4 regions of the Streptomyces sp. NPDC037083 genome follow, and region 1 is predicted to be linked to each of the others. Evidence: riboswitches for the same ligand, from Rfam matches in the RefSeq annotation. Region 1 holds a riboswitch; each other region holds the start of a gene.

Region 1 (4,070 bases):
AGGCGAGGGCGACCGTGGCGACCTGGGCGTCGCGGGCCTGGGCGATCTCGTCCAGGGTGGTCAGGACCCGGCGGCCCCGCTCGGTGTCGAGGTGCTTGGCGGCGCCGGCGGAGCGGGCGCTCTCCACCGTCGCACCGGGCCGGTACTTGCCGGTGAGGAATCCGGAGGCCAGCGAGAAGTACGGCACGGCGGCGAGGCCGAAACGGGCGGCGAGGTCCTGCAGGCCGCCCTCGTAGGTGTCACGCGAGACCAGGTTGTAGTGGGGCTGCAGGGCGACGTACCGGGCCAGGCCCTCCCGGTCGGAGAACTCCAGGGACTCCTGGAGGCGTTCGGGGGAGATGTTGGAGGCGGCGATGTGGCGCACCTTGCCCGCCTTCACCAGCTCGTCGAGCGCGCCGATGATCTCCTCGACGGGCACCTCGGTCTTGTCGAAGTGCGTGTAGTACAGGTCGATGCGGTCGGTGCCCAGCCGACGGAGGGAGGCGTCCGCGGCGGCCTTGATGTTCCCGGCGGACAGGCCGGGGAACTCGGGGTGCTGGCTGACCTTGGTGGCGATGACGAGGTCGTCGCGGTTGCCGCGCTGCTTCAGCCAGTTGCCGATGACGGTCTCGGACTCGCCGCCCGAGTTGCCCTCGGCCCAGGAGGAGTAGGAGTCGGCGGTGTCGAGGAAGTTGCCGCCGGCGGCCGCGTAGGCGTCGAGCACGGCGAAGGAGGACGCCTCGTCCGCCGTCCAGCCGAAGACGTTGCCGCCGAGGGAGAGCGGGAAGACCTCGAGGTCGGAGGAGCCGAGTGTGCGAAGGGAAGTCATGTGTCATCTCAACGGTCACACGGGCCACGCCCATTCCACGCGGCCTGCGAAGAACGCGTGAACGGCGTGTGGCCCGACAGACCGGCAGCCCTGACGTCGGGGGTGGCCGTCAGGGCTGCCGGGGACCGGTCAGGGTTCCCCGATGAGGTCGTACGGAGTGCCCCGCGTCGTACGGGTGTCCCGCGCCGTACGGAGTCTCCCCGAAGGGACGTCTCCCGGACGTCTCCGGGACGTCTTCGGGAGTTCTCCGGGACGCCTCAGGCACGTCTCAGGGGTTGAGGCCCTTGCTGCGCAGCCACGCCGCCGGGTCGATGCCTTCGGAGCTGCCACCCGGGTGGACCTCGAGGTGGAGGTGGGCGCCGGTGACGTTTCCGGTCGCGCCCACGCGGCCGATCACATCGCCGGTGGCGACCTTCTGGCCGACGCTGACGTTGATCGACGACTGGTGGCAGAACCAGAGCTCGGTGCCGTCGTCCAGCGTGAGGATGGTGCGGTAGCCGTAGGAACCGGCCCAGCCCGCCTCGGTGATGGTGCCGCTGTGGACGGCCTTGATGAGCGTGCCCGTGGGCGCGGCGAAGTCGAGACCGGTGTGGTACCCGGAGGACCACAGGGAACCGGCCTGGCCGAAGGTCGAGGTGATCGTGTACGAGGAGGTCGGCAGCGTGTACTGCTTGGCCAGTTCGGCCAGGCGCGCGGCCTCGGCCTTCTCGGCTGCCTCCTCGGCGGCCTTCTTCTTCGCGGCGGCGGCCTCGGCCTCCGCCTCCTTCTCGGCCTTGGCGGCGGCGTCGGCCTCGGCCTTCTTGGCGGCCTCGGCGGCCTTGACCTCGAACTGGGTCTGCTGCGACTCGGCCTGCGCCATGATCCGGCTGCGGAGGGCCTCGCCGGCGTCGGCGGCGCTCTCCTCGGTGTCGACGGCGGTCTCGGACCCGAAGCTCGCCAGGGCGGGCGCGGCTTCCTGGGCGGGGTCCTCGTCGGAGATGAGGGAGCCCACGTTGGGCATGTCCGGCATCGAGATGGAGACCGGGGCCTTGCCGGTGTTGGCGCTCGCCATTCCGCCCGCGCTGACGGCGGCGATGACGCCGACGCCGAGGACGGTGGAGCTGCGGGCGAACCCGCCGCCGCGCTGCTTGGCGACCCGGTGCTTGCCCCGGACCGGGCGAACGGACTCCGCGGTGGGGTTCCATTCCTCCCAGGGGCCCTCGTCGGTGCGGTAGCCGCCGTAGCCGAAGGTCTCGGTGGACCGCTGGCTCGGCGCGTACGGGGCCTCGGGGGCAGGCGGGTTGGACGCCACGCGGGCGCGCTCCTTTCCTTCCGTCGCCTACCGGGTTAGCTGACGGGTTCGGAGCGGGAAGGTCTCCTACGCGCGTATACCGACCGTGGACTCTGCGAGTTCACGGTGACTTCCGCGCGATTCACCCCAAGTTGGTGGTTCCCCGGTTCCCTTGCGGGATTCGGCGCGTGCGCACGGAGCCGACTCTGGTGCCGGCTGGGACGACCGCGCTGCGTTATCGAACGTTAATAGACCCAGGGGTGGGTTTCCAAGCTGTTCTGCTTGATCAACAACATTTCCGGCCTGGACTTTCGGGCCACCAGCGGTGAAAAACGGGCGAGTTGACCTGCCTGCCGCACACCTCGGCAGTCACAGGCGTTTTGATGGCGACTCAACCTTGATGCGCAGGGCGGTCACCTGGTCACCATGCGTAAGAAAGTGAGGGGGAAAGGTGGGCGCGAGGCATACGAGACGGAATACACCGAGGGCCGGAACCCTGTTGGATTCCGGCCCTCGGCCTTCAGTAGCGGGGACAGGATTTGAACCTGCGACCTCTGGGTTATGAGCCCAGCGAGCTACCGAGCTGCTCCACCCCGCGTCGTTGTGACTCCAGTGTACGTCATCTGCGGGAGGTGAAACACCACGGTTGACCGCGGCCTCACGCCAGGTGCCGGTTCGGTGCCTTCGCCCGCTCCTCGTACTCCGGCAGCACGACGACGTCGACGCCCGCGGCCGTCAGCATTCCGGTGCCGTCCGCCGCCGTCACGAAGGTGTCCGGCTCGCGCCAGGCCGTGACCACCCGGCGCACGCCCGCGTCGAGGATGAGCCGAGCGCAGGGCGAGGGGCGCGAGGAACGGCGGGCGCAGGGTTCGAGGCTGCTGTAGACGGTGGCCGTGGGCAGCCGCGGGTCGGCGGGGTCGAGCTTGGCGAGGGCCGCCTCCTCGGCGTGCACGACCGGGTCGCCCCCCTCGCGGGAGTGGCCGCGTGCCAGTTCCGTGCCGTCGGCGGCCACGATCACCGCCCCGACGCTGAAGGCGGTCCGCGAGGGCGGGCACAGCTCGGCGAGCTCGCAGGCGAGGGACAGCCAGTGCCGGTCGGCCGCGGCGGGCAGCGGTCCGGCGCCGGGTGCGGTGGGCTCGTAGCGGTTCAGGACGACGTCCTCGATGCGCCGGGTCTCCACCAGGCGCAGACGTCCGCCCTGGTAGCCGCCCGGCCCGAACAGGCGGGGGGCGTCCGGGTCGCCGACGAACAGGGGGGCGACGACGAGCTGGAGTTCGTCGGCGAGGCCCTGCTGGAGCAGCTGGGTGTGGACGGTGCCGCCGCCCTCGACCATGAGACGGCGTACGCCGAGGACGTCGTGGAGGTGTTCGAGGAGGCGGCGCCAGTCGAGTTCGGGGCCGAGCGGGACGACGTCCGCGGCGATGCCGAGGGCGCGGGCCCGCTCGGCGCCCTTCTCCGTGGTGTAGACGGCCTTCTCGCCGCCGGTGTGCCAGAAGTTGGCCTTCGGGTCCAGGTCGCCGGAGCCGCTGACGGTGACCTTGAGGGGGTACGGCGGCAGTCCTGCGGCGACGCGGGCGGCGCGGCGCTCGGGGGAGTTCACGAGGAGCCGCGGATTGTCGGCGCGGATCGTGCCGGCGCCGATGAGGATGGCGTCCACGGAGGCCCGTACCTCGTCGACGCGGTCGAAGTCGGCGCGGCTGGACAGCAGCAGGCGCTCGGGCGTGGTGTCGTCCAGGTAGCCGTCGAGGGAGACGGCTGCGGACAGCAGGACGTACGGGTACGGCATCGGCGTGCTCCCCGGGCTCGGTCCGACGGCGGCTGGTGTGACGGTGGTCCCGCGACGGCACTCTTGGTTCAAGTTTGAAACAAACTTACACTGGCCGCATGACGACTCGTTGGCTCACCCCCGAGGAGCAGCGCGCCTGGCGCGCCTACGTGGCCGGGTACCTCCTCCTGGAGGACGCGATCGACCGGCAGCTCCAGCAGGAAGCC
Region 2 (4,070 bases), on a different contig from region 1:
CCCGGTCGGTGAAGAAGATGCGCGGCTATCTGCTGGAGCTCATCCACCGCAAACGCGCGGAGCTCCCCGCCGAACCGGCCCCCGGCGAGGACCTCATCTCCGGCCTCATCCGCGCCTCCGACCACGGCGAGCACCTCACCGAGAACGAGGCCGCCGCCATGGCCTTCATCCTCCTGTTCGCCGGCTTCGAGACGACGGTCAACCTCATCGGAAACGGCATGTACGCCCTCCTCACCCACCCCGAGCAGCGCGCCCGCCTCCAGCGGTCCCTCACCGAGGACGACGGCGACCGTTCCCTCCTCGAGACCGGCGTCGAGGAACTCCTGCGCTACGACGGCCCCGTGGAGCTCGCCACCTGGCGGTTCGCCACCGAGCCGCTCAGGATCGGCGGCCAGGACATCGCTCCCGGCGACCCCGTCCTCGTCGTCCTGGCGGCAGCCGACCGCGACCCGGCGCGCTTCACGGACCCCGACGTCCTCGACCTCTCCCGCCGGGACAACCAGCACCTCGGCTACGGCCACGGCATCCACTACTGTCTGGGCGCCCCGCTGGCCCGCCTGGAGGGCCAGACCGCGCTGGCCGCCCTTCTCACCCGACTGCCCGACCTGCGACTGGCCGTGGAGCCGGAGGAGTTGAGGTGGCGCGGCGGACTCATCATGCGCGGACTGCGCACGTTGCCGGTCGAGTTCACTCCGGTGCGTTCCGGCCAATGAACCGTGGGGCATCTGGCCGAATCTGGCCGGATGTCAGCCGTAGTGTGACCATTCGGCGGAGCAAAGGTGACCGGTCCTCAACTCTGTGATCTTCACGTGATCTGCGCGGCATGAACTTGTGACAAGTGATCGTCTGCCGATACGTTCACTCGTCAGCGCGACGCGTCAGTCTCACTCGCCGCGCCGGTACTGCTGTCCAGCGAAAGGCCCCCGCATGCTCTCCGGGAACGGTCGTCACCGTCGCCCCCGCCAGGCCCCGGCTCTCCTCGTCGCGGCCGGAGTGACCGGCTCCGCCATCGCCATCCCGCTGCTCGCCGCCTCCGGCGCGAGCGCCGCCGACGGCACGGTGTGGGACAAGGTGGCGCAGTGCGAGACCGGCGGCTCGTGGAGTGCCGACAACGACGACGGCGAGTACGGCGGCCTCAGCCTCACCCAGAAGGACTGGGAGGCGTACGGGGGACTCGACTACGCGGCCAGTCCCGACCTGGCCAGCCGCAACCAGCAGATCGCGGTGGCGCAGAAGGTGCTCGCCGCCAAGGGCGTCGGCGCGTGGGGCACCTGCGGGCTGACCTCCGGGCTCACCAAGGACAACGGCATGCTGGACGTGGACACGGGCGTGGCCGACGACTCCTCCGACTCGTCCTCCTCCGGATTGTCCGATCTGTCCAGGGGGTTGTCCGGGTCCTCGGGCTCATCGGACGACGACGGTTCGACCGGTTCGGCCGGTTCAGCTGGCTCCGCCGACTCGTCCGACTCGTCCGCGGATTCCTCCAGTTCGCCCACCGAGTCCCCTTCGTCCTCTTCGTCACCTTCCTCCCCTGCCGTGGGTGACTCCACTGGTTCCGGCGGGAAGGGCGGTTCCGGCGCCAAGGGCGACGCGCAGGCGCCGGACAGCTCGCCCACGGGGACCCCGGAAGCGGACGACTCGGACAAGTCGGTCCAGGACGCGGGCTCTTGGAGTCTCGTCGACACCGGTTCGCTCGGCTCGGGCCGGCATCGCGGGGCCACCGCCGACGAGCCCGCGACCAAGAGCGCCGGCACGTCGGCGAACGGCGCCTCCACGGCCTCCGCCGGGCGGCACGCCGCGACCGCCTACGTCGTCCGGGAGGGCGACTCTCTCGTCTCCATCGCCGACTCCCTTGACCTCGACGGCGGATGGCGCGCCCTCTATGCCGAGAACAAGGACCTCATCGGGAGCGACCCGAGCGACATCGTTCCCGGTCAGACCCTCGACACAGGGGTCCAATAGGGCGCAAAGCCCTGTAAATACAGCGGGAGTTCGCGTCACACTTCGCGCCGAATGTCCGGTTTGGTGAAAGTGTGGGATGAGTCTCAGAAGCCCTGATCGTCTTTGAAATTCGCCCGATCACGTGTCTACGGTCGAGGCCGCTCGGCAATCCGAGCCCCGGCCGTCGCAACGCCGAATCCTGCCAGCGGCAGCCCGGGAACAGTCGTCGCGTCAAGCGCCGTAGGCAGGAGCGGGGGACCCAAGGTAAGCGCCGGGACCGGCTGTTCAGGCTGGATCCGGCTTGGGGTGAAGTCACCCCTCCGCGGAGCACTGCTCCCGCGGAGGAGTGGCCGGGCAACTCACACGGCCCGAACCCGACAGCTCACCTCGCAGGCGTCGGTGAGGGGATCCACCATGCTGTTTTCCGGTAAGGGCAAGCACCGCCGTCCGTCCAAGGCCACCCGCGCCGCCGCTCTGGCCGGCGTCACCGGCGTCGCCATCGCCGCCCCGCTGATGGCGGCCGGCAACGCCTCCGCCGCCACCGCCTCCGAGTGGGACGCGGTCGCCCAGTGCGAGTCCGGCGGCAACTGGTCCATCAACACCGGCAACGGCTACTACGGCGGCCTGCAGTTCTCCGCCTCCACCTGGGCCGCGTACGGCGGCACCCAGTACGCCGCGCAGGCCAACCAGGCCTCCAAGGCCCAGCAGATAGCCATCGGCGAGAAGGTCCTCGCGGGTCAGGGCAAGGGCGCCTGGCCGGTCTGCGGCACGGGCCTGTCCGGCGCCGCGTACAACGGCGCCGGCGCCGAGTCCTCCGGCTCGTCGGACAGCGGCAGCACCACCCGCTCGACCGAGGAGCAGAAGTCCTCCCGTTCCGCCGACCGTCCGGCCGCCACCAAGAAGTCCTCCAAGACGGTCACCACGCCGACCGGCAAGAAGGTCAAGAAGGGCGACGGCGAGTACAAGGTCGTCAAGGGCGACACCCTCAGCTCCATCGCCGAGAAGCACAAGGTCAAGGGCGGCTGGGAGAAGCTGTTCGAGCTGAACAAGGACATCGTCGAGGACGCCAACCTCATCTACCCGGGTCAGCAGCTTCACCTGAAGTGACACCCGGTTCCCTCGGCGGACCACAGCGCCCTCACGGCCAGGTCGGCACACTGAAGACCGCGTGAGGGTCACCCCCGTCCCCACGGGCTCCCCGCTCCGGTGCGTGTTCCCCCGTACGCACCGGAGCGGGGTTTCTCTTTGCCCGTTCGCCGCCTCCCGGCAACCTTTGCCGACCACCCCCTTTGTTCCGGGCGTGAACAATAGGTACGGTCTGTCTGTCCACGGGACGGTCGGTCGGCTGCCGACGGCCCGGAGGCGGTTAGGCTCTAGTCGCAAGGCTCACCCAAGGCCGACATGGCCCGCGAGCCCCGCACAACCAGCGTCACATCCCAAGAAGGAGATGCTCGTGCCGTCCATCGACGTCGTCGTAGCCCGGGAAATCCTGGACTCCCGAGGCAACCCCACGGTCGAGGTCGAGGTCGGCCTCGACGACGGCAGCACGGGTCGTGCCGCCGTTCCGTCCGGCGCGTCCACCGGCGCCTTCGAGGCCATCGAGCTCCGCGACGGTGACCCGAACCGCTACCAGGGCAAGGGCGTCGAGAAGGCCGTCCTCGCCGTCATCGAGCAGATCGGCCCGGAGCTGGTCGGCTACGACGCCACCGAGCAGCGGCTGATCGACCAGGCCATGTTCGACCTGGACGCCACCGACAACAAGGGCTCGCTCGGCGCCAACGCCATCCTCGGCGTCTCCCTGGCCGTCGCCCACGCCGCCTCCGAGGCCAGCGACCTCCCGCTGTTCCGCTACCTGGGCGGCCCCAACGCGCACCTGCTGCCGGTGCCGATGATGAACATCCTGAACGGCGGCTCGCACGCCGACTCCAACGTGGACATCCAGGAGTTCATGATCGCCCCGATCGGCGCGGAGTCCTTCTCCGAGGCCCTGCGCTGGGGCACCGAGGTCTACCACACCCTGAAGAAGGTCCTGAAGTCCAAGGGCCTGGCCACCGGCCTCGGCGACGAGGGCGGCTTCGCCCCGAACCTCGGCTCCAACCGCGAGGCCCTCGACCTCATCCTCGAGGCCA
Region 3 (4,070 bases), on a different contig from region 1:
CACGGGTCTGGCCCCGGCCGCGGCGGGTGCGGCGCTGGCCGCCCTGAGGCTGCTGCGGCGCGAGCCCGGGCGCGCGGCACGCGCGCGTGGGGTGGCGGGCGAGCTGTACGCGCGTCTGACGGCCGCGGGGCTGGAGGCTGTGCGTCCGGACGCGGCGGTCGTCTCCGTGCGGGCACCGTCCCCGGAGGGGGCCGTGCGGTGGGCGGCGGACTGCCGGTCGGCAGGCCTTGCCGTGGGGTGCTTCCGTCCTCCCTCCGTGCCCGACGGCATCTCACGGCTCAGGCTCACCGCCCGGGCGGACCTCTCCGGGGCCGAGCTGGAACGCGCTGTTCGGGTGATCGGCGAGACACGACCATGAGTCGGCGTGGCACGGCCGTGGGTCGCCGCTGACCGGGAGCCGTCTGCGCCGTCGTGGTCAGCGCAACGCCGAGGTGAAGCCCGTCCAGCTCTCGGGGGAGAAGAGCAGGGCGGGTCCGTCCGGGTCCTTGGAGTCGCGTACGGCGAGCAGACCGGCCCAGGGGCCCAAGGCCGGCCGGGCGGTCTCGACGCAGTTGTTCGCCCCCGTGCTGTAGCTGCTGCGCAGCCAACGCACCTGCGGGAGATGATCGGAATCGGTACTGGAAGGTACGTTCCGCGGTACTGCGGACATGGTGCCTCCTTACGCGCCGTCGGCCAGCGCGGCGAGGTAATCCGATGAGTCCTCGGGCGAAAGGGCGTGCGCCCGAAGGGCGTTGAAGGCCTCGGTGTAGGCCTGGAGGTCTTCTTTCCGTTCGAGATAGAGGCTACTCGTCAAGTGGTCGAGAACAACCACATCCAGATCAGAAGTGCGCGAAAATGAGAAGATGACGAAAGGGCCGGTCACGCCGATGTGCGCCCCGGCCGCGAAGGGCAGTACCTGCAGCCGCACCTGGGGCAGTCGGGCGGCCTCCACGAGCCGTCCGAGCTGGCGTGCCATCACCTCCGGCCCGCCGACCTCCCGCCGCAGCACCGCCTCGTCCAGCACCGCGCTCAGCTCCAGCGGCGGCTGCGCGCGCAGCACGTCCTGCCGGGCCAGCCGCACCTCCACCAGGGCGTCGACCTGCTCCTCCTCCACCCCCTCCACCGCCGCGCTGGTCACCGCCCGCGCGTACTCGGGCGTCTGCAGCAGCCCGGGCACCACGCTCGTCTCCAGCGTGCGCATCGCGCTCGCCTGCGACTCCAGGCTGATGAAGTCCCGGTAGGCGGGGGGCAGCACCCCGCGGTAGGCGTGCCACCAGTGGTCCCGGCCACCGCCGCCGTCGTCGCCCGCCAGGGCCAGCATCAACTCCCGCAGCCGCGGGTCGGCCACTCCGTAGACATCGAGAAGTAACCGCACATCGGCTGGTTTCGATCCACTGGTGCCGGTCTCGATGCGGCTCACCTTGGATTGATGCCAGCCCACGAGCCGGGCCGCCTCACCGCTGGTGAGGCCCGCCTGGGCGCGTAGACTGCGCAGTTCGGCACCCAGCTTCCGGCGGCGCACCGCGGGACCGTGCTGCATGGGCTCCTCCTTGCTCCTGACGGGCCGGCCGCACACGCTCTGCCGGCGCAGAGTTCACCGCATCGGGCGACAGATATATGCATATCTTGGTGGATCGCCACCCGTGACCGACGTGGTGATGGCAGTCTGGCGAAGAAGCACCGGTCGGGACCGTACTCGAACCACACGCACCGTGTCGGACTCCGGTCCCGTGGGAAAGGGACGACGTCGCCATGGCAGATCACCTGGAAGCATCCGTCACTCTGCCGAGCGATCCCGCCTCGGTCTCCACGGCCCGCGGATTCGTCGCCGACACCCTCGTGGAGTGGGGTCTGCCGGCGGACGCCGAGACGGCCGACACCGTCCGTCTGATCGTCTCGGAACTGGCCACCAACGCCGTACAGCACACTTTCGGGCAGTCACCCACCTTCACGGTGGACCTCGTCCTGGACCGTGACGAACATTTGAGCATCGGTGTCACCGACAGTCACCCGCGTTTCCCCCAACGACTGCCGGCCGCCGTCCAGCAGGACAACGGCCGAGGCATGGTGATCATTCGCTGGCTGACCGCGGAGAGCGGCGGCAAGCTCAGAGTGCGGCGCACCCGGGAGGGCGGCAAGACGGTCCTCGTCGAACTGCCGTGGACCGTTCCGGCGGCGGAGCCGGTGGCCGGAGCGCTGACGGCTCCGGCCGAAGGCGAGATCCCGGGGCGGTGACGGCGCGTCAGGACGCCGTCCGTCGCCCCGGGAGGCTCAGCGGACCCGACGGCTCAGCGGACCCGGCCGTACCAGACGCTCTTGGTCCAGATCTTCTGCAGCTTCACCACGTCGCCGGTCTTCGGCGAGTGCCAGATCTTGCCCTTACCCGCGTAGATCCCGACGTGGTACACGTTCGACCCCGAGTGGAAGAAGACCAGGTCGCCCGCCTTGCGGCTGGACGCCCTGATGTGCTTGGTCTTGTTGTACTGCTGGGCCGCCGTCCGGGGCAGGCTCTTGCCGGCCTTCTTGTACGAGTACAGCGTGAGCCCGGAGCAGTCGAACCTCTTCGGCCCGGTGGCCCCGTACTTGTACGGGGCGCCCTTCTTCGAGGCCGCGATCTGGAGCGCCTTCGTCGCCGGTGTGGCGGCCGCGGCATCGGAGGCGAGCCCCGGGACCACGACCGAGCCGCCCACGGCGGCGATGGCGAACGCCGAGGCCGTACCGGCCCGGGCCATGAGCGACGGGACACGATTGAGCGCAGTCATGCGCAACCCTTCGTCAGCCGCCTGTGAAGGATGACCTGTCGGATTCGGGCTGGCGAAGTTGCCCGGCCGCGTGTGCGGCTTCACCCCAAGGGCTGCTCGGCACGGTCATGGCGTGACCGTTCCGGCGACCCGTCGTGCTTGGGTCCTCCACTCCTGCCGATGCACTTCTGTCGACCGGTCATCCGGGCGGCGGCAGGACTCGGCGTCCGCCCGGACCGCCCCGCCGCTTGTGGCGGGGGCTTGTCGTCAGTCAGGGATCTTGGCTCACCGATGTCCGAAAATCCCAACGGAACCGGGGATTTGTGGGGTTACTCACCACTCACCCGTTCGGGTGGACACCCTGATGGCCGATCAGGAGTCAAGGCGGCCACAGGGCCCCGGACCAGCATCGGAGCCCTCAGTTCCGCTCGAAAAGCGCCGTTTTGACGCAACTCGGCGGGCCCGGAAGACCAACGGCCGCTACTCCGAACGGGGGTAACCCGTCTGGTGCGTTTCAACTCCGGCCCGGACCTCGCGCTCGGGGTGCGATCGGTCCGGGTCGGAGACGGGTCGCCTCAACTGTCGGAGAGCGGAGGCAGCGTGACGCGCGCCGTGCGGCGCTCCCCGTCCAGGACGCGCAGCGCCCGCGCGAGCGTCGGCGCGTGCAGCTCGCTCTCGCCGCGCTGGTGCATCAGTGTGAGCGCGTCGCGCAGCGCCGTCACCTTGCCCACCAGCGCCTGGGCCGCGCGCAGTCCACCGTAGGTGTCGCCGTGGCGGGCGGGGTTGATGCGGCCGAGCAGGTCGACCACGTCCAGGTAGCCGTCGATCAACTCGGCCTCGGCGCGGGTCAGGGCGGGCAGCGGCGGCAGTTCGGGCACCATCGGCGGCTCACCCCCGGCCCAGGGAGCCGGCCGAGCCCGTGCGGCCGGCGACGATCCCGTCCACCAGGCCGTACTCCACGGCCTCCCGGGCGGTGAGGAGCCTGTCCCGCTCGATGTCCGCGGTGACCTGCTCCGGCGTCCGCCCGGTGTGCCGGACGAGCATCGCCTCCAGCGTGGTCCGGGTCCGCGCCAGCTCGTCGGCCTGGACGGCGAGGTCGTCGGCCTGTCCCTCGACGGGCTCGGGCAGCGACGGCTGGCGGATCGTCATCCGAGCGCCCGGCAGCGCGAACCGCTTGCCCGGGGTGCCCGCCGCCAGCAGCACCGCGGCGGACGCGTCCGCCCGGCCCAGGCAGGTCGTCCCCACGTCGCAGGTGACGTACCGGATCGTGTCGTAGAGGGCCGTCATCGCGCTGAACGAGCCGCCGGGGGAGTTGATGTACAGCGAGATGTCCCGGTCCGGGGCCTGGTG
Region 4 (4,070 bases), on a different contig from region 1:
GCGTGCGGTGCCGCCGTCGCGCAGCACCACGTCGGCCTCCCAGTGGGCGGGGTACTCGTGCCGGTCCGACGCGCTTCGCATGGGGCCCAGAGTACGGCTCGCGTCCGACAACGGCGCGAGGCAGTCTGTGGAGGACGGACGTCGGATCGAGGCCGCGATCCGACGACCACACCACGGGAGGGGACGAAACGGACCCTCCCTCACACGCTTCACGTGTGGAACACTGGTCTAGACAACCTGAGACACCGAAGGGCAGCATCACATGGCTGAGCGCCGCGTCAACGTCGGCTGGGCCGAGGGCCTTCACGCCCGCCCCGCTTCCATCTTCGTCCGGGCCGCCACGGCCGCAGGCATCCCGGTGACGATCGCCAAGGCCGACGGCAACCCCGTCAACGCGGCCTCCATGCTGGCCGTCCTCGGCCTGGGCGCCCAGGGCGGCGAGGAGATCGTCCTCGCCTCCGACGCCGAGGGCGCGGACGTCGCACTCGACCGACTGGCGAAGCTGGTCGCCGAGGGCCTCGAGGAACTCCCCGAGACCGTCTGAGCGCGTCACCCTTAATACTGAAGGGCTCGCCCGAATTATCGGGCGAGCCCTTCGCATTTCCCGTCGACGGGCAGCAGAAATAATCCCCCGCGAATTATCCCCTTCTTTGTATACGGCCCTCTTGTTAATGCCGGAGACCCGTCATGTTTACGGGAGGTTGCGAAGTCCTCACGCGGTCGACGCGCTCCCCGCCACCGGAAAAACGCAGTCGGTGCGCCGCCGTCGCGCGCTCGGTGTGCAGCGCCGTGATCGCACGGGCCCGCTCCCCGTCGCCGCGCGTCACCGCGTCCACGATCGCGCCGTGCTCCGCCCAGGACTCCGCGGGGTCGGCGGGGGCGTCCACCGTGTACATCCAGGCGATCTTGTGGCGCAGCTGGGTGAGCATCGACGTCAGGGCATGGCTACCGGAGGCCTGGGCGAGCGTCTCGTGGAACCACCCGCCCAGGGAGCGCAGATCGTCGCTGTTGCCCCTCCTGGCCCGCTCCTGGCCCAGCCGGACGAGGCCGCGCAGCACCTTCAGATGGGCCTCGGTGCGCCGCTGGGCGGCCCGGGAGGCGCCGAGGGGCTCCAGCAGCATGCGCATCTCCAGCAGGTCCGCCGCCTCCTGCTCGGTCGGTTCCGCGACGCACGCGCCCGCGTGCCGCCGCGTCACGACGAAGCCCTCCGCCTCCAGCGTGCGCAGCGCCTCGCGGACGGGGACACGAGAAACGCCGTAGCGGCGGGCGAGGAGTTCCTCGGTGAGGCGGCTGCCGCGCTCGTAGACACCCGCGACGATGTCGTCCCGGACGGCCGTGCACACCGAGTGCGCCGGAATACGCATGACGGACCTCCGCCTTAATCCCCGTGAAACGTCGACGATTGACGTGTGTTCAGTGACTCTATTGCAATGAACGGGAATTTCCGATGGCGGACCGGAATCCGGGGATATTTTTTGGACAACACGCCCGGGGAAACGGCAAAGCCCCGGCCGAGAGGGCCGGGGCCAGACGATCTGTCGCCGTGTGTCGTCAGACGTTCACGCCGTGCTGGCGGAGGTAGGCGACCGGGTCGATGTCCGAGCCGTACTCCGGGGACGTGCGGGCCTCGAAGTGCAGATGCGGGCCGGTCACGTTGCCGGTGGCGCCCGACAGGGCGATCCGCTGGCCCGGGGTGACCTGCTGGCCGACCGACACCTCGATGGACGACAGGTGACCGTACTGGGTGTACGTGCCGTCGTTCATCTTGATGACGACCTGGTTGCCGTAGGCCCCGCCCCAGCCGGCCTCCACGACGGTGCCCAGACCGACCGCGTGCACGGTGGTTCCGCTGGCGGCGTGGAAGTCGATGCCGGTGTGGCTGCCGGAGGACCACAGGGAGCTGCTGGCCTGGTAGCCGGTGGAGACGTAGGAGCCGGTGATCGGCATCACGAAGGTGTTCAAGCGCTTGCGCTCGGCCTCACGAGCGGCACGCACGCGTGCCTCACGCTCTTCCACCGCCTTCTTCGCGGCGGCCTGGCGGGCGGCCTCCTCGAAGGCGGCGTGCTTCTGTGCGGCGACCTGGTCGTCGAGCTGCTCGGCGACGGACTCGCCGGCGGTGACGACGGGGATCAGACCGGTCTGCTCGGGCGCGGGCTCCGTGGCGGCGAACGCCGGAGTGGAGGCGACGGTGGCCATGACACCGGTGGTGGCGAGCGCCGCGACGCCCGCCGCGCGGGCGGTGGTGCGCTGCATCCGGCTGGGCCGACGGTGCTTCCCGGTGGCGCAGGTGAACGCCATGAAGTCAGGGGTGTCCTTTCCTTCCCTCTCGCCTACCGGGTTAGCTGACGGGTTCGGAGCAGGAAGGTCTCCTACGGACACCCTCGCGTTCGCGCGGGCGTCCGATTCACCCCAGGGACTGCACAAGTGGGTCCCCGGCTCCCCTGGCTCGCGCCGTACGGGGACTCGGCGATGACTGTCCGGTGCCGCGGCTGCGGCGCACTGCCTGACGAACAGCCCGGATGACGCTAAACGGCGCGGGTTTCAATCCTCAAACGAATCCAGGGTTTTGTAGCGCATCCCACAGGGCAGACGGGCCGCCTCCGCCCCAATTCGGACATTCAGAAGCCCTGGTGACGTGTCCGTCGACCAGGGCCCCTGCGCGCGCGTGCCGTTGCGGGCTACTCCGCGGAGACGACCTTCACCTCGCCGATGCCGAGGGCCTCGACCGGCTCCTTGATCCGGGCCGCGTCACCCACCAGGACGGTCACCAGCCGGTCCACCGGGAAGGCGTTCACGGCCGCCGCGGTGGCCTCCACCGTGCCGGTGGCGGCGAGCTGCCGGTACAGCGTCGCCTGGTAGTCGTCGGGCAGGTGCTGCTCGACCTGGTCGGCCAGCGTGCCCGCGACGGCCGCGGCGGTCTCGAACTTCAGCGGCGCGACCCCGACCAGGTTCTGCACGGCGACGTCCCGCTCGGCGTCGGTCAGGCCCTCGGCGGCGAGGGTGCGCAGCACCTTCCACAGGTCGTCCAGCGCGGGGCCGGTGTTGGGGGTGTCCACGGAGCCGCTGATGGCGAGCATCGCGGCGCCCGAGCCGTCGGGGGCGGACAGCAGGACCTGGCCGAAGGCGCGGACGCCGTAGGTGTAGCCCTTCTCCTCGCGCAGGACGCGGTCCAGGCGGGAGGTGAGGGTGCCGCCGAGGCAGTACGTGCCGAGCACCTGCGCGGGCCACACGCGGTCGTGCCGGTCGGCGCCGATGCGGCCGATCAGCAGCTGCGTCTGGACGGCGCCGGGGCGGTCCACGATGAGGACACGGCCGGTGTCGTCCGCGGTCACCGGCGGCACGGGCCGCGGCTGCGCGGAGGAGCCCGTCCAGGCGCCCAGGGTGTCGCCCAGGAGCGCCTCCAGGTCGATCCCCGTGAGGTCGCCGACGACCACGGCGGTGGCCGTGGCGGGGCGGACGTGCTTCTCGTGGAAGGCGCGGACGGCGGCCGAGTCGATCTTCTCGACGGTGTCCGCGGTGCCCTGACGCGGACGCGACATGCGCGCGGTGTCCGGGAACAGCTCCTTGAAGAACTCCTTGGCGGCGCGCCGGGCGGGGTTGGCCAGCTCGTGCGGGATCTCGTCCAGGCGGTTGCGGACGAGGCGCTCGACCTCGCTGTCGGCGAACGCGGGCGCCCGGAGGGCGTCGGCGAGCAGACCGAGGCCCTTGGCCAGCCGTGAGGCCGGCACTTCGAGGCTCAGGCGGACGCCGGGGTGGTCGGCGTGCGCGTCCAAGGTGGCGCCGCAGCGCTCGAGTTCGGCGGCGAACTCCTCGGCGGAGTGCTTGTCGGTGCCCTCGGAGAAGGCGCGGGCCATGATCGTGGCGACGCCGTCGAGGCCGGCGGGTTCGGCGTCCAGCGGCGCGTCGAGGAGGATCTCGACGGCGACGACCTGCTGGCCGGGCCGGTGGCAGTGCAGCACGGTCAGACCGTTGGACAGGGCCGTCCGCGCGGGCGCCGGGAATGCCCACGGTTTGGCCTCGCCCGCCCGGGGCTGGGGGTGGAAGTCCATCGTGGCGAGCTCGGTCACCGG

The links. A riboswitch is a leader RNA that binds a small molecule or an ion and turns the genes downstream of it on or off. The one in region 1 is predicted to bind cyclic di-AMP.
Region 2: another riboswitch for cyclic di-AMP. It lies ahead of ACZ7DE_RS15190 (transglycosylase family protein); the one in region 1 lies ahead of ACZ7DE_RS28545 (M23 family metallopeptidase).
Region 3: another riboswitch for cyclic di-AMP. It lies ahead of ACZ7DE_RS22440 (C40 family peptidase); the one in region 1 lies ahead of ACZ7DE_RS28545 (M23 family metallopeptidase).
Region 4: another riboswitch for cyclic di-AMP. It lies ahead of ACZ7DE_RS27545 (M23 family metallopeptidase); the one in region 1 lies ahead of ACZ7DE_RS28545 (M23 family metallopeptidase).

What each region holds. Positions count from the first base shown of each region.
Region 1 covers NZ_JBVJSQ010000012.1:22,529-26,598, forward strand. The annotation lists gene ACZ7DE_RS28540 (aldo/keto reductase) at 1-808, opposite strand, end outside; gene ACZ7DE_RS28545 (M23 family metallopeptidase) at 1,077-2,099, opposite strand; cyclic di-AMP (ydaO/yuaA leader) riboswitch at 2,109-2,275, opposite strand; tRNA gene ACZ7DE_RS28550 (tRNA-Met) at 2,603-2,676, opposite strand; gene ACZ7DE_RS28555 (dihydrofolate reductase family protein) at 2,737-3,864, opposite strand; gene ACZ7DE_RS28560 (MarR family winged helix-turn-helix transcriptional regulator) at 3,963-4,070, shown strand, end outside.
Region 2 covers NZ_JBVJSQ010000005.1:90,729-94,798, reverse strand. The annotation lists gene ACZ7DE_RS15200 (cytochrome P450 family protein) at 1-713, shown strand, start outside; gene ACZ7DE_RS15195 (transglycosylase family protein) at 928-1,962, shown strand; cyclic di-AMP (ydaO/yuaA leader) riboswitch at 2,168-2,352, shown strand; gene ACZ7DE_RS15190 (transglycosylase family protein) at 2,356-3,048, shown strand; gene eno (phosphopyruvate hydratase) at 3,395-4,070, shown strand, end outside.
Region 3 covers NZ_JBVJSQ010000008.1:126,390-130,459, forward strand. The annotation lists gene ACZ7DE_RS22420 (8-amino-7-oxononanoate synthase) at 1-358, shown strand, start outside; gene ACZ7DE_RS22425 (DUF397 domain-containing protein) at 416-649, opposite strand; gene ACZ7DE_RS22430 (helix-turn-helix domain-containing protein) at 659-1,519, opposite strand; gene ACZ7DE_RS22435 (ATP-binding protein) at 1,732-2,214, shown strand; gene ACZ7DE_RS22440 (C40 family peptidase) at 2,268-2,741, opposite strand; cyclic di-AMP (ydaO/yuaA leader) riboswitch at 2,745-2,915, opposite strand; gene ACZ7DE_RS22445 (hypothetical protein) at 3,296-3,601, opposite strand; gene ACZ7DE_RS22450 (ATP-dependent Clp protease proteolytic subunit) at 3,609-4,070, opposite strand, start outside.
Region 4 covers NZ_JBVJSQ010000011.1:118,624-122,693, reverse strand. The annotation lists gene ACZ7DE_RS27560 (bifunctional acetate--CoA ligase family protein/GNAT family N-acetyltransferase) at 1-81, opposite strand, end outside; gene ACZ7DE_RS27555 (HPr family phosphocarrier protein) at 263-544, shown strand; gene ACZ7DE_RS27550 (GntR family transcriptional regulator) at 669-1,364, opposite strand; gene ACZ7DE_RS27545 (M23 family metallopeptidase) at 1,552-2,298, opposite strand; cyclic di-AMP (ydaO/yuaA leader) riboswitch at 2,313-2,479, opposite strand; gene ACZ7DE_RS27540 (M16 family metallopeptidase) at 2,679-4,067, opposite strand; gene ACZ7DE_RS27535 (M16 family metallopeptidase) at 4,064-4,070, opposite strand, start outside.